DNA from 3 places in the Haliea atlantica genome. Region 1 is predicted to be linked to each of the others. Evidence: predicted binding sites of a transcription regulator. Region 1 holds the regulator's gene; each other region holds the start of a gene.
What was found. The regulator sigma-54, encoded in region 1, starts transcription at its own class of promoters, with help from an activator protein. The targets are predictions, from matches to a motif close to TGGCACANNNNTTGCNNT.

Region 1 (4,544 bases):
TTGCATGCCCGGGCCAGGGTCATCGAGTACTTCAACAGCGAGGAGCGCGTCCAGTTGCGCCGGCAGGCCAGCATCGAACAGGACGGCTCGCTGGTTACCGGCGACAGTATCGATTACTTCATCGCCGAGCAGCGGGTGCGGGCCAACAGCGACGCCTCGGCCGAAGACGGCCGACGGGTCGAAGTCGTCATCCCTGCCCGCGTGGTCAACCAGGGCAGCGGGGATGGTGCCCCGGCACCGGCCGCCGCAAGCGAAACGGACAGTGAGCAGGAGTCGCGCGATGGCGCTGCTGACCGCAAGTAACCTGGCCAAGGCCTACCGGGGCCGGCGGGTTGTCGAGGATGTCTCGCTGGAAGTGCACAGCGGCCAGGTGGTCGGACTGCTGGGCCCCAACGGGGCCGGCAAGACCACCTGCTTCTACATGATTGTCGGCATCGTAGCCGCAGATGGCGGCCACATTCACATCCACGGCGAGGATATCACCGGGCTGCCGATGCACGAACGGGCCCGCCGCGGCATTGGCTACCTGCCCCAGGAAGCCTCGATATTCCGCAAAATGACGGTAGAGGACAACCTCCTGGCGATTCTCGAGACGCGGCCGGACCTGCGCCGGCACGAACGTCAGACCCACGCCGACCGCCTGCTGGAAGAATTCCATCTCAGCCACCTCCGCGGCAACCTGGGACAATCGCTGTCCGGCGGTGAGCGGCGCCGGGTGGAAATCGCCCGCGCCCTGGCCACCGAGCCGGACTTCATCCTCCTCGACGAGCCTTTCGCTGGCGTGGACCCAATCTCCGTGAGCGACATCAAGGACATTATCAACCACCTCAAACGCCGCGGCATCGGCGTGTTGATTACCGACCACAACGTGCGGGAAACCCTCGATATCTGCGAAAAGGCCTATATCGTCGGCGAGGGGCACATCATCGCCGAGGGCAGTTCCGCCGAAGTCCTGGCCAACGCGCGCGTCCGCCAGGTCTACCTCGGCGACCACTTCCGCCTGTAGCCGCGCGGGCACCTGCGCCAAGCGCCTTCCCGTCAAGCCCTGTTTTCGGCAGGCGCTAGCAAAAATCGCGCCAGGGTGTTGCAGCCCTTCGACACGGGGCGCTACACTGGCAGCTCCAGACAGCTGTCCAAGACGGTATCAGGACCCCTTCCGCTCGCGATGAAACAGTCCCTGCAACTCAAGCTAGGCCAACAGCTGACCATGACACCTCAGCTGCAGCAGGCCATTCGCCTGCTGCAGCTGAGCACCCTGGACCTGCAGCAGGAAATCCAGCAGGCCCTGGACAGCAACCCCTTGCTGGAGGTGGCCGAAGACGACTCCGGCGGGGATACCGAAGTCGACAACACGCAGCGACTGGAACGCGAAGCCCCCCAGCATACCGACGGCCCTCTGGAGAGCCTGGAAGGCACGGCGAGTGGTGGCAGCGGTGAAAATCGCGACGACTGGCAGACCAGCGGCGCCATGCCCGAGGAGCTGCCGGTGGATACCCAGTGGGAAGACCTGATTCCCACCGGCGCCCCTGCCGGCGCCGGCGGCGACGACAGCGACTTTGACCTCGATACCCGCAACAGCCAGTCGGAATCCCTGCAGGACCACCTGCGCTGGCAGCTTAACCTGACTCGCTTGTCCGACACTGACCGGGTCATCGCCCTGGCCCTGATCGACGCCACCGACAGCAACGGCCGCCTGCAGACCAGCGTGGAGGACATCCACGAGGCCTTTCGCGACGATCTCGAGATCGACCTCGAGGAGGTTGTGGCGGTTCTGCACTGCCTGCAGCAATTCGAGCCGGCTGGCGTGTGCACCCGCGACCTGCGGGAATGCCTGCTGGTCCAGCTGCAGCAGCTGCCCGCCAGTACCCCCTACCTCGAACAGGCCAGGCAGGTGATCAGCCGCTACCTCAACCAGCTCGGTAGCGGCGACTACAACCAGATCCTCCGCCGCATGCGGCTCAAGGAAGACCAGCTGCGGGCGGTCCTCGACCTGATCCGCACGCTGGACCCCAGCCCGGGCCAGCAGATCGGCGAGGACAGCACCGAATACATCATCCCCGATGTCTTTGTCAGCAAACGCAGTGGCCGCTGGGTCGTGGAGCTCAACCCCGACGTCGCCCCGCGCCTGCGCATCAATGACAGCTATGCCAGCCTGATCCGGCGCGCGGACAACAGTGCCGACAACAACTACCTGCGCGACAATCTGCAGGAGGCCCGCTGGTTCCTCAAGAGCCTGCAGAGCCGGAACGAAACCCTGATGAAGGTGGCCACACAGATTGTCGAGCGCCAGCGCGGCTTCCTCGAACACGGTGAAGAGGCAATGCAACCCCTGGTGCTGGCGGATATCGCCGAGGCCGTGGAGATGCACGAGTCGACCATCTCCCGGGTCACCAACCGCAAGTACATGCACACGCCGCGGGGCGTTTTTGAACTCAAGTATTTTTTCTCCAGTCACGTCGGCACGGCCAGCGGCGGCGAGGCCTCGTCAACCGCCATCCGTGCCTTTATCCGCAAGCTGGTTGCCGCGGAAAACCCGCGCAAGCCGCTGTCGGACAGCAAGTTGGCAAAGATGCTGGAGGAGCAGGGTATCCAGGTCGCCCGGCGCACCGTCGCCAAGTACCGGGAGATGCTGCAGATCCCCCCCTCCAATGAGCGCAAGCGATTGGTCTAGAATGCAAACTGTGCGGGTCTGTAAACCCGCCGATATTGGGCACCGCGCCCATTCAACGAGAAGGAGTCAGGTATGCAACTGAATATCAGCGGTCATCACGTCGAAGTGACCGATGCCCTGCGGGACTACGTGCAAAGTAAGTTCGAGCGCCTGCAACGGCATTTTGACCAGATCACCAATACCGAGGTCACACTGATCGTGGAAAAACTGGTTCAGAAAGCCGAAGCGACCATCCACGTCGCCGGTGCCGACATCTTTGCCGCCGCTGAATCCGAAGACATGTACGCCGCCATCGACGCCCTGGTCGACAAACTGGACCGCCAGCTGATTAAGCACAAGGAAAAGGCCCGCGGCCACTAGAAGACTCTCTCATGCAAATACTCGCCCAACTACTGACCCCGGAGCGCACCCTGTGTCGCGCCTCCGGGAGCAGCAAGAAGAAACTCTTCGAGACGCTGGCGGAGCTGATCGCCCGCGACCGCAGTGAGCTGTCCCAGTCGGAAGTCTTCACCCAGCTGGTCGCCCGCGAGCGCCTCGGCAGCACGGGCCTCGGTGGTGGTATCGCCATTCCCCACTGTCGCATCCCCGGCTGCCAGGAACCTCTCGCGGCTTTGGTCAGCCTGGAGGAGCCGATCGACTTCGACGCTCCGGACGACATGGCGGTGGACCTGCTCTGCGTGTTGCTGGTCCCGGATCAGGCGCACCAGGAGCACCTGGACATTCTCGCCCGGATCGCAAGGCTGTTCAGCCAGGGCGCCTTCTGCGAGGCCCTGCGCGATGCCGACAGCAACGACAAGCTGTTCCGCGCCGCGACGGAATGGGCTGACGAGGGCTGACGCCGCGTGCAACTGGTCATCATCTCCGGACGCTCCGGGTCGGGCAAGAGTACCGCGCTGCACCAGCTCGAGGACGAGGGCTACTACTGCATCGACAACCTGCCGGCGGCCCTGTTGCCAGCTCTGGTCGCGGAAACCCAGCGGGGCGAATTCGAGCACTTCCGCGGCGTTGCCGTCTGCATTGATGCCCGCAACGCCTGGCGCAACCTGCAGGATTTCAGCGGCATTCTGGATGCCCTGCCCGCCGATGTGCGCAGCGAGATCCTCTACCTGGACGCCCAGGACCCGGTTCTCATCAAGCGCTTCTCGGAGACCCGGCGCAAGCACCCCCTGAGCGGTGACCAGCTGCCCCTGGCCGAGGCAATCGATAGCGAGCGGCAGCTTCTGGAACCCATCGCCAGTGCGGCTGCCCTGGTGCTGGACACCAGCCAGATGACCATTTACGAACTGCGCGATGCCATCCGCCAGCGGGTCGTCGGCGACGGCACCGGCAGCATGTCGATCCTCTTCCAGTCCTTCGGTTTCAAGCGCGGGCTGCCCAACGATGCGGACCTGGTTTTCGACGTGCGCATGCTGCCCAACCCGCACTGGGTGAAGGAGCTGCGCCTACTGACCGGCCTGGACGCCGACGTGGCCAGCTTTCTGGAGGCACAGTCGATGACCGGCGAGCTGTTCGACAGTATCCGCCGGTTTCTCGACCAGTGGCTGCCTCACTACCGCGAGAGCAACCGTAGCTACATGACTGTCGCCGTGGGTTGTACCGGTGGCCAACATCGGTCAGTATACTTGGCCGATCGTCTCTACCAGTACTATCGCCAGCAATACTCCCACGTCCACCTCCGCCACAGGGAACTGCAATAGCAGCGCACGCCGTGATTGAGACCCGGATCACCATCATCAACAAGCTGGGCCTGCACGCGCGGGCGGCGGCCAAATTCGTCGGCTGCGCCTCCGGCTTCCGTTCGTCGGTAAAAGCGGGTCGCGATGGCCAGCTGGTGGACGGCAAGAGCATCATGGCCGTCATGATGCTTGCCGCC
Region 2 (4,544 bases), on a different contig from region 1:
CACCCTCGACTGAACCCCGGCGGCCCCGGCCATCGGCCGGGTGACCGGCAGGCTGAAGACAAAACGCGCCCCCTGACCGGGGCGCGAGTCCAGGCCGATACGGCCCCCGTGCAGCTGCAGGATTTCCCGGCACAGGGCCAGCCCCAGGCCGGCACCGCCCTTGCGGTCGCCAACCTGCACAAAGGGCTCGAAAACCCGGCCCTGCTGGCTGTAGGGAATGCCCCGGCCCTGATCCACCACCGACACTTCCACCTGCTCCCCCGCCCGGCGCGCCGCCACCCGCACGGTAGTCCCCGCGGGGCTGTGGCGCAGGGCGTTGCCCACCAGGTTGTCCAGCACCCGCCCCAGCTGCAGGGGGTCCAGGTACAGGCGCGGCAGGTCCGTCGGCAGCTCGGCGCGCAGTTCGACGCCCGCCTCGGCAGCCGCCGCCTGAAAGCGCTGACACACCGACTCTACCAGGCTCTCCAGGTCACAGGGCTGCAGGTCGAGCTGCTGCTGGCCGCTCTGGTAGCGGGTAAAATCCAGCAGGTCGTTAACCAGCGCCAGCAGCCGCTGCATTTCCCCGTCCACGGTCTGCAGCAGGTCCGCCTCCCGGGAGTCCTCTGGAAAGCTCAAGCGCTCACGCAACAGTCCGAAGCCCATCTGCATGCCGGTTATCGGCGTGCGCAACTCGTGGGAGGCACGCAGCACAAATTCGTTGCGCATGCGCTCGAAGGCGCGTTGCTCGGTCACGTCCCGCAACACCATCACCGCACCGCGGATGGCCTCCCCGTCGCGGCTGACCGGCGTGACACTGTAGGCCAGCACCCGCGGCTCCCCCGCGACGGTGACCGCGAGGTCCTGGGAGGCACTGTCCAGGCTGTCGCCGCGCAGTACCGTGGCCACCTGCTGGTCGAGATCGGGGTCGGCGAGCAACGCGCCGGGGCGCTGCCCGAGTGCCGCGCCATCCCAGCCCAGCTGCCGCCGGGCCACCGGGTTGAAGTGCTCCAGCCGGCCGCCCGGGTCGAGGATCAGCAGCCCGTCGTCGATGCTGTCGAGTACCGCCTGCAGGCGCCGCTGTTCCGCCTGCAAGGCCTCGACATCGCTGTGCTTGAACTCGCGCACCGACTCCGCCATCAGCCCGAAACGCTGGATCAGCGCGCGCAGCTCGTTCTCCCGGGACACCGGCAGGGTGATATCGAAGTCGCCGCGGCCGATGCGATCGGCGGCCCCGGCGAGGGACTCGATCGGCTCGGCAAACTGCCGCGCCACGCTGTGGGCGGTGACCATGCCGATCAGGATGATGGCGATGCCGCTCAGGCCCAGCAGGCCGGCGACGATGCGGGCAGTCTCCCGGGTGGACTGCTGACTCTGCTCCACCGCGCGCACGTAGCGGATCTGCAGGTCGTTGAGGCGCTCGCGCACGGCGGCCAGGGTGCTGGCGAACTCGTCGTGGCGAAGCAGTTCGCTGCGCACCGAATAGGGCCGCCGCAACAATTCCGCCCAGGTGCCAAAGGCACCGGCGACGGCGCGCAATGCCAGGCGGTCATCGTCCAGCGCTATTTGCACCGAAGCCTTATCCAGTTGCTGGCGAAAACGCTGCAGGGAGGCCAGCAGCGCGGCGCGATCCAGGTTCTCGGCCAGAAGCAGCGTCGTCTGCCGGCCCAGTTCCCGCTCCATCGCCTGGCTGGCCTGCAGGATATCCAGATCGCGGGTCACCGCCAGGCCCTGGGCGCGGGTCAACTGCAGCACACTGAAGGTGGCCAACAGCAGCCCGGCCAGCGCCATGGTCAGCAGGGCGCTGCTGCGCAGGAACAGCCGGGTGCGCAGCTTCACAGGCCGAGGAGCTTGCGCTTGCGGTAGAGGGTGGAGACATCGATACCCAGGGTGGCAGCCGCCTGCTCCAGGGTATCGCTGGCGGCCAGCACCGCGGCGATATGGGCTTTTTCCAGGGCCTCCAGGCTCAGTTCGGCCCCCACCCGCGGCGCGGCCTCGCGCCCGGCTTCGGCGAGGCCCAAGTGCGTTTCCGTCAACTCCTCGTCGGGGCAGACAATGCAGGCCCGCTCGATGACATTGCGCAGCTCGCGCACGTTGCCCGGCCAGGCATGCGCCTGCAGGGCCTCCCGTGCCGCCTGGCTAAACACCCGGGCCGGGCGCTCGTATTCCTCGGCAAAGCGCGCCAGGAAGCGCTCCGCCATGCCCGGGATATCCTCGCGGCGCTCGCGCAGGGGCGGCAGGGTCAGGGTGATCACGTTGAGCCGATAGAGCAGATCCTCACGGAAACTGCCGTCCTCGACCATCGCCGGCAGGTCGCGGTTGGTGGCGGCGACAATGCGCACATCCGCCTGCCGTGTGACCGGGTCGCCGACCCGCTCGTACTCGCGATCCTGGATAAAGCGCAGCAGCTTGGGCTGCAGCGGCAGGGGGAAATCCCCGATCTCGTCCAGAAACAGGGTGCCGCCGTCGGCCTGGCTCACGCGGCCCGCGGTGCTGTCGGTGGCACCGGTGAAGGCACCCCGGGCATGGCCGAAGAGCTCGCTCTCCATCAGGTCCGCACTCAGGGAGGGGCAGTTGATGGTCACCAGCGCGCCCTTCGCGCGCCGGCTCCAGTCGTGAATCGCCCGCGCCAGCTCGCCCTTGCCGGTACCGGACTCCCCCAGCACCAGCACGCTGGCATCGGTGCCGGCCACCTGCCGCGCCGTCTCCAGCACTGCCATCATGGCCGGGCTGCCCGACTGCAGGTCCGCCCGCTCACCGCCACCGTCCTCCAGGGCTGCCGTGTCGCCGCGCAGCTGCAGCTGGCGCGCGGCGGACTCGCGCAGCTGCTCGGGGCCACAGGGCTTCACCAGGTAATCCGCGGCACCGCCCTGGATGGCGTCCACCGCGGTGTCCACCGCGGAGTGCGCGGTGACGATGACCACGCGCATCCAGGGCGCCTCCCGGCGCATGTGCGCGAGCACATCGAGGCCACTGTCGTCGCCCAGCCGCAGGTCGAGAAAACAGAGATCAAAGACCTGCTGTTGCAGCGCGGCCAGCGCCTGGGCGGCACTGGACACAGCGACGACCCGGTAGCCCTCGTCCTCCAGGCAGTAGCGGAAGGTGCGCAGAATCGCCGCCTCGTCGTCGACCAGCAGAATACGTCCCTTGTCAGCCACCACGGCGTCCATCGCGCCTCCTGTTCGCTTGCATGCATGAATGACCGTGCATCTTGCACGGTGCCACAGGGCCCCATCCTGCAACCTGCATGCCCAACGCGCCAGCACAAAGTGCTCAGATTGTTGATTTGTCGACACTTTCCGTAAAGGAAAAAACTGGCACGGGCCTTGCGACAGTCTTGTCGGGGCCGCGCAGTGGACGTGCGGACCCCGTTAAAAAGCAGATTCAGGAGGAAGTCACCATGCATACGATGAAGAAACTGGTCCTGGCCACTGCCACCGCAAGCCTTGTCTCACTGGCCCCGCTGTCCGCACAGGCGGACGACACCGACATCAGCCGGCAGCTGAGCGAAGCGCGGCAGGAGGGCTCCATCTGGACTGCCATCGCTCTCAACCGCCACCTCAGCCCTTTCAGCATTGATGTCGATGTGGAGACCGGCACCGCCACCCTCACCGGGACAGTGGAAACCGAAGTCGACCGCGATCTGGCGGAGCAGGTGGCCCTGGGCATTGACGGTGTCGACAGCGTGGACAATCAGCTGGAGATCGACCCCGATGTCGAGAGCAACGACAAGACCTCCGATTTCGCCAGCCAGGTCCGCGATGCCACCATCACCGCCACAGTGAAATCCAAGCTGCTGTGGAACCGCCACACCCAGGGGCTGGACATCAATGTGGACACCAAGGACGGCGTGGTGACCCTGCAGGGGACCAGCCAGAGCAGCGAGGCCCGGGACCTGGCCGGCAAGCTGGCCGCCAATACCGACTCGGTGCGGGATGTCGAGAATGGCATTGACGTGGTCGATGCACCCGGGACCGCCGACAAGGCAAAGGCCGCAATGAACGAGGCCGGGGAGACAGTCAGTGACGCCTGGGTCACCAGCAAGGTGAAATCCAGCCTGTTGTTCAACCGCAACCTGGACGGGCTGGAAATCGAGGTGGATACGGTTGACGGCAAGGTCGCCCTGGCGGGGGTCGTGAACTCTCCCGAGGAGAAAGCCCTGGCCGAGGAAACCGCCGGCAACATTCGCGGTGTGCAGGGCGTGGATGCCAGCGAGCTGCGCGTCGTGAAATAAACACCCCGGTCACCGGCCTCGCCGCCGGTGACCCGCTCTCACTACCCATTGCAGGAAAAGGAGGCATACCATGCTGAGCTGGGCACTGACATTTCTGATCATCGCGATCATCGCCGGGGTACTGGGCTTTGGCGGCATCGCCGGGGCCGCCACCGGCATCGCCAAGATCCTGTTCCTGGTCTTCCTGGTGCTGTTTGTAGCGTCCCTGATCTTCGGACGCCGGCCGCGACCGTGAATCACCGCAAAACCGTGGGACGAAAACAACGCGGGGGCCAACAGGCCCCCGCGTTTTTCTGCATCAGTGCGCCGAACGTCAGAGCATGGAACGGCCCTT
Region 3 (4,544 bases), on a different contig from region 1:
CGGTCGCGGCCGATGCCGGCAACACCGGTACCGCAGTGCTCAACAGCAGCAGTGCCGGCTCCGATTACCAGCGGGATACCTATACGCTGACTTTCACTCAGGCGACGCCGGCAGATCCACTGACTTACAGCGTCGTCGACGGTGCCGGCAGCACGGTAGCCTCGGGCAACTACACGGCGTCATCGGAAATTGCCTTCAACGGTGCGCGCCTCAGCTTTACCGGGCAGCCGGCTGACGGAGACAGCTTTAGCGTGGGCCGGGCCTCCCGCGAGAGCATTTTCGCCGCCCTGGACGGGGTGATCGCCGGTCTCGAAGGGGTGGCGGATACGCCGGCCTCGCGGGCTTCGCTGAATACTCTGCTGGCCGGTGGACTGGGTACGGTGGACGGGGCGCTAGGCAACTTCCTGGAGCGGCAGACCGACCTGGGCAGTCGCATGGCCCAGGTGGAGTCGGTGGCCGCGAGTAATGAGTCTTTTGCCCTGGGGCTGCAGACCACCCTCTCTGAAGTGCGCGATCTCGACTACGCCGAGGCAATCAGCCGCTTGCAGCAGCAGTTGACGACCCTTGAGGCAGCCCAGCGCAGCTATGTGGCGCTACAGGGGCTTTCGCTTTTCGACTACCTCTGACACTCCTCTCCCTTCGGCACAGGGGTTTTTGCTGCGCGGTGCCCACCGCGCCGTGGCGCCCCGGCCGCGCGCGCCCTGGTGGCTGAAAATTTTTCTAAAGTTCTTTTCGCACTGGTCGCTAACACTGATGGAACAGTTGGCAGGGCACGGCCCCGCCGGGAACAGCCCGCCCGGGCGACCCGCCTGATGGCGCGACACAGAAGGACGAAGAGACCATGCCACAGATCATCAACACCAACATTCTCTCGCTCACCGCACAGCGGAATCTGAATAGCACACAGAATGATGTCGCCACCGCGCTGCAGCGCCTGTCCTCCGGCCTGCGTATCAACAGCGCCAAGGACGACGCGGCCGGCCTGGCCATCTCCGAGCGCTTCACCGCGCAGATTCGCGGCCTGAATCAGGCTGTGCGCAATGCCAATGACGGCATCTCCCTGGCCCAGACCGGCGAGGGCGCCCTGGCCGAGGTAACCAACAACCTGCAGCGCATCCGCGAGCTGGCGGTACAGTCGGCCAACGCCACCAACAACAGCTCCGACCGCGCGGCCCTGGATGCCGAAGCGCAGCAGCTGATCGCGGAGATCGATCGCGTCGCGACCCAGACCAACTTCAACGGCGTCAAGCTGCTGGACGGCAGCTTCTCTTCCCAGCAGTTCCAGGTCGGCGCCAATGTCGGCGATACCATCAACCTGAGCGCCGTAGTGAATGCCACGGCGCTGGGGCTGGGGCTGGATACCGGTGGCTCCAATACCGTGAGCCAGTCTGTCACGGGTGCCACCAGCGCGCTGTCTGCTGGTGACCTGACCTTGAACGGCACCGATGTCGGGTCTGCCGCCGCTGGTGTGACGGCCCTGGCTACCGCCATCAACGACGCCAGCGTGAGTGGTGTCAGTGCCACGGCGACCAGTGGCAGCTATACGGTGGATTACTCTGATACGCGCGTTCTTGCCGATGGCTCAACCAGTGGCAGCGAAGACACGCTCACCTTTGACATTGTGACCGAAGCAGGAACCGATACGATTACCATCACCGCAGGTGCGGATGATGACGAAGTGACACTCACCGAGTTGGTAAGTGCGATCAATGCCAGCGGGGCCACTGCCAACACCGGCGTAACGGCCTCTGAATCGGGTACCGACCTTGTTCTTACCGACGCAACGGGTTCCAGCGTAACAGTCAACAATTTCGCTGTGTCCGCAGGCGGCTCAGGGGATAACGGCTCCGCGACACTTGAAGGCGGTAGTTCTGTCGAGGGTGGGCTGACACTCACTTCGACTGAGGACCTGACCATTGCCGGCAACAACGTTGCTGCGGCTGGCCTGACCGCCGGCAGCTTCTTCGCCACCAGCAACATCAACCTGCTGAGCGTGGGTAACTCCAATACCGCCATTACCACCATTGACGCCGCGCTGACCTCGATCAACGCCGCGCGCGCCGACCTGGGTGCGGTACAGAACCGCTTCGAGTCGGTGGTGGCGTCCCTGCAGACCCAGGCGGAAAACCTGGACGCCTCGCGCTCGCGGATCCGCGATGCCGACTTCGCGGCCGAGACCGCGGCGCTGACCCGTGCCCAGATCCTGCAGCAGGCGGGTATCTCGGTACTGGCCCAGGCCAATGCTCAGCCCCAGAGTGTGCTGGCGCTGCTGCAGTAAGCGCAACCGGTCGGTTGGAGTCAGGGCTCGCGTGACTGACTCCAGCCCCCGCTGACGAGACAACGAGCGATGGCAAGCCCTGTCAACAACTCGAACAGTCCCCAGAGTGTCGCCCCCTTGCCCCGGCGCGAACCCGCTCAGGCCGCGCCGGCGCGGCAAGCCGAGGCCGCGGGCGGCAAAGTGCTGCCGGCTGCCGCGCAGGAAACCGGGGCCGCCGCGCCCCCAGCCTCCGCACAGCTGGAGGCGGCGGTAGTCACCCTGGAAACCTACTTCCAGAGTGTCAGCCGTTCCCTGAGGATCTCCGTCGACGACGAAGCGGGCACCACCGTGATTACCGTAGTGGACCAGGCCACCGATGAAGTCGTGCGGCAGATACCCAGCGAGGAAGTGCTGGCCCTGGCCCGTTTCATGGCACAGCAGCTGGCCTCGCTCGAGGGTGAGCCGACCCGCGGACTGTTGTTCGACGGTCAGGGCTGACTGGCTCATGGCCTGCATCGCGCTGGCTCCGGCGTGGCCTCCTTCTAGTTGGCACCACATTTGCTTGATTCGCATCTCGATAGGCTCCACTGGCGCGAGGTGAAGATCTGACATGGTATCTGTGACCGGAATTGGCTCAGGGCTGGATATCGACAGCCTGGTGTCTCAGTTGGTGGCGGCGGAGCGGGCGCCGCAGGAGAATCGCCTGTTGCGGCGCGAGGCCGCGGTGACCAGTGAGCTGTCGGCGTTTGGTGCCCTGAAGGGCGCGCTGGGCTCTGTGCAAGGTGCACTGGAAGCCCTGACCCAGCCAGCGACATTTGTCGGTCGCAGCGTAAAATCCAGTGACTCGGCAGCAGTTGCCGCCACGGTCAGCGCAGAAGCGGCCCCGGGCAGTTATCGCGTCACGGTGGCGAATCTTGCCAGCGCCCAGTCCCTGGCCTCGGAGGCTTTTGCAGACAGCGACGCCCCGGTCGGCGAGGGGCAACTGACCTTTCGTTTCGGCAGTCTGGTGAGCAGTGGCAGCGGCGCGGCGCAGAACGTGGACAGTTTTTCACCGGATGCAGCGCGCGAGCCGCTCACCCTGACTATCGATAGCAGCAACAACAGCCTCGCCGGTATCCGCGATGCCATCAATGCCCTAGAGGCCGGGGTCACGGCGACGATCGTCAACGATGCCGGTGGGGCGCGCCTGCTCTTCAGCAGTGATGATACCGGTGTCGGCAACGGCTTCGTGGTCGAAGTCAGTGACTCGGGGGATGGCCAGAACGGCGATTCGTCCGGCCTGTCCCGGCTTGCTTTCAACACCGCTGCCAGCAACCTGGAGCAGACCGTAGCCGGTGATGACGCGCGTTTTACGCTCAATGGGCTGTCCCTGAGCAGCGCCGGCAACCAGGTGAACAACGTGGTGGACGGCTTGAGCCTGCAGCTGAAGTCCGAGGTGGCGACACCGGTCACGGTGGATGTCAGCCGCAATCGCGCCGCCGTGACCCAGGCCATTGACCGCTTCGTCAATGCCTACAACCAGTTTGTCGGCGTTGCGGGTAACCTGACCCGATACGATCCGGAGAGTGGCCGGGCCGGTGCCCTGCAGGGTGATTTCTCGGCGCGGGCTGTCACCAGCCAGTTGCGCAGTGCTCTGCAGCGCGAGGTGGGGCTCACCGGGGAGGGGGTCAACTCGCTGCTCGAGCTGGGTATTCAGACCGCGGTTGACGGTACGCTGTCGGTCGATCGCGAACAACTGAACCGTGTGCTGGATGCCGAGCCGACGCGAGTGGCAAATTTGTTCTCCGACAGTAATCAGGGATTGGCGCCTGCCCTGGACCAACTGGTGGCCGGCTTTCTCGGTGATACCGGGTTGCTGACGACCCGCACCGACAGTCTCAGTCAGCGCATCGAGTCCATCGAAGCCGGTCGCGAAAGCCTCAACCGGCGCATGGAGTCGGTGGAGCAGCGTTACTTGCGCCAGTTCAACGCACTGGACTCCCTGCTCGCGGAATTGCAGTCCACGGGTGATTTTCTGAATCGTCAGCTGGCCAGCATCCCGCTGCCCGGCAACTCTTCCAACAACTAGGATTTTCCGATGAATGCACAACAGGCTCTCAGCGCATACCAGTCGGTGGGCACCCAGACCAGCGTCGTCGACGCCTCGCCAGCGCAACTCATCACACTGTTGATGGAGGGCGCCATGGATCGTCTGGCCAGTGCCAGGGGTGCCATGAGTCGCGGCGAGCGCGCGCGCCAGGGCGAGTTGATCGGCAAGACGATATCGATTGTCGACAACCTGCGTGCG

Region 2: a site for sigma-54 is predicted at 3,292-3,309, ahead of ACYVGS_RS10570 (BON domain-containing protein). Genes of this name have one in related genera too.
Region 3: a site for sigma-54 is predicted at 2,805-2,822, ahead of fliD (flagellar filament capping protein FliD). Genes of this name have one in related genera too.

The regions. Positions count from the first base shown of each region.
Region 1 covers NZ_BAAGXL010000003.1:938,695-943,238, forward strand. Annotated here, with positions in the region: gene lptA (lipopolysaccharide transport periplasmic protein LptA) at 1-303, shown strand, start outside; gene lptB (LPS export ABC transporter ATP-binding protein) at 281-1,006, shown strand; gene ACYVGS_RS04420 (RNA polymerase factor sigma-54) at 1,166-2,671, shown strand; gene hpf (HPF/RaiA family ribosome-associated protein) at 2,744-3,031, shown strand; gene ptsN (PTS sugar transporter subunit IIA) at 3,043-3,507, shown strand; gene rapZ (RapZ family nucleotide-binding protein) at 3,514-4,368, shown strand; gene ACYVGS_RS04440 (HPr family phosphocarrier protein) at 4,380-4,544, shown strand, end outside.
Region 2 covers NZ_BAAGXL010000014.1:129,344-133,887, reverse strand. Annotated here, with positions in the region: gene ACYVGS_RS10580 (ATP-binding protein) at 1-1,815, opposite strand, end outside; gene ACYVGS_RS10585 (cytochrome P450) at 1-13, shown strand, start outside; gene ACYVGS_RS10575 (sigma-54-dependent transcriptional regulator) at 1,812-3,146, opposite strand; gene ACYVGS_RS10570 (BON domain-containing protein) at 3,377-4,210, shown strand; gene ACYVGS_RS10565 (DUF1328 domain-containing protein) at 4,281-4,445, shown strand; gene ACYVGS_RS10560 (argininosuccinate synthase) at 4,524-4,544, opposite strand, start outside.
Region 3 covers NZ_BAAGXL010000019.1:389,434-393,977, forward strand. Annotated here, with positions in the region: gene flgL (flagellar hook-associated protein FlgL) at 1-626, shown strand, start outside; gene ACYVGS_RS13595 (flagellin) at 842-2,278, shown strand; gene ACYVGS_RS13600 (flagellar protein FlaG) at 2,348-2,755, shown strand; gene fliD (flagellar filament capping protein FliD) at 2,868-4,325, shown strand; gene fliS (flagellar export chaperone FliS) at 4,335-4,544, shown strand, end outside.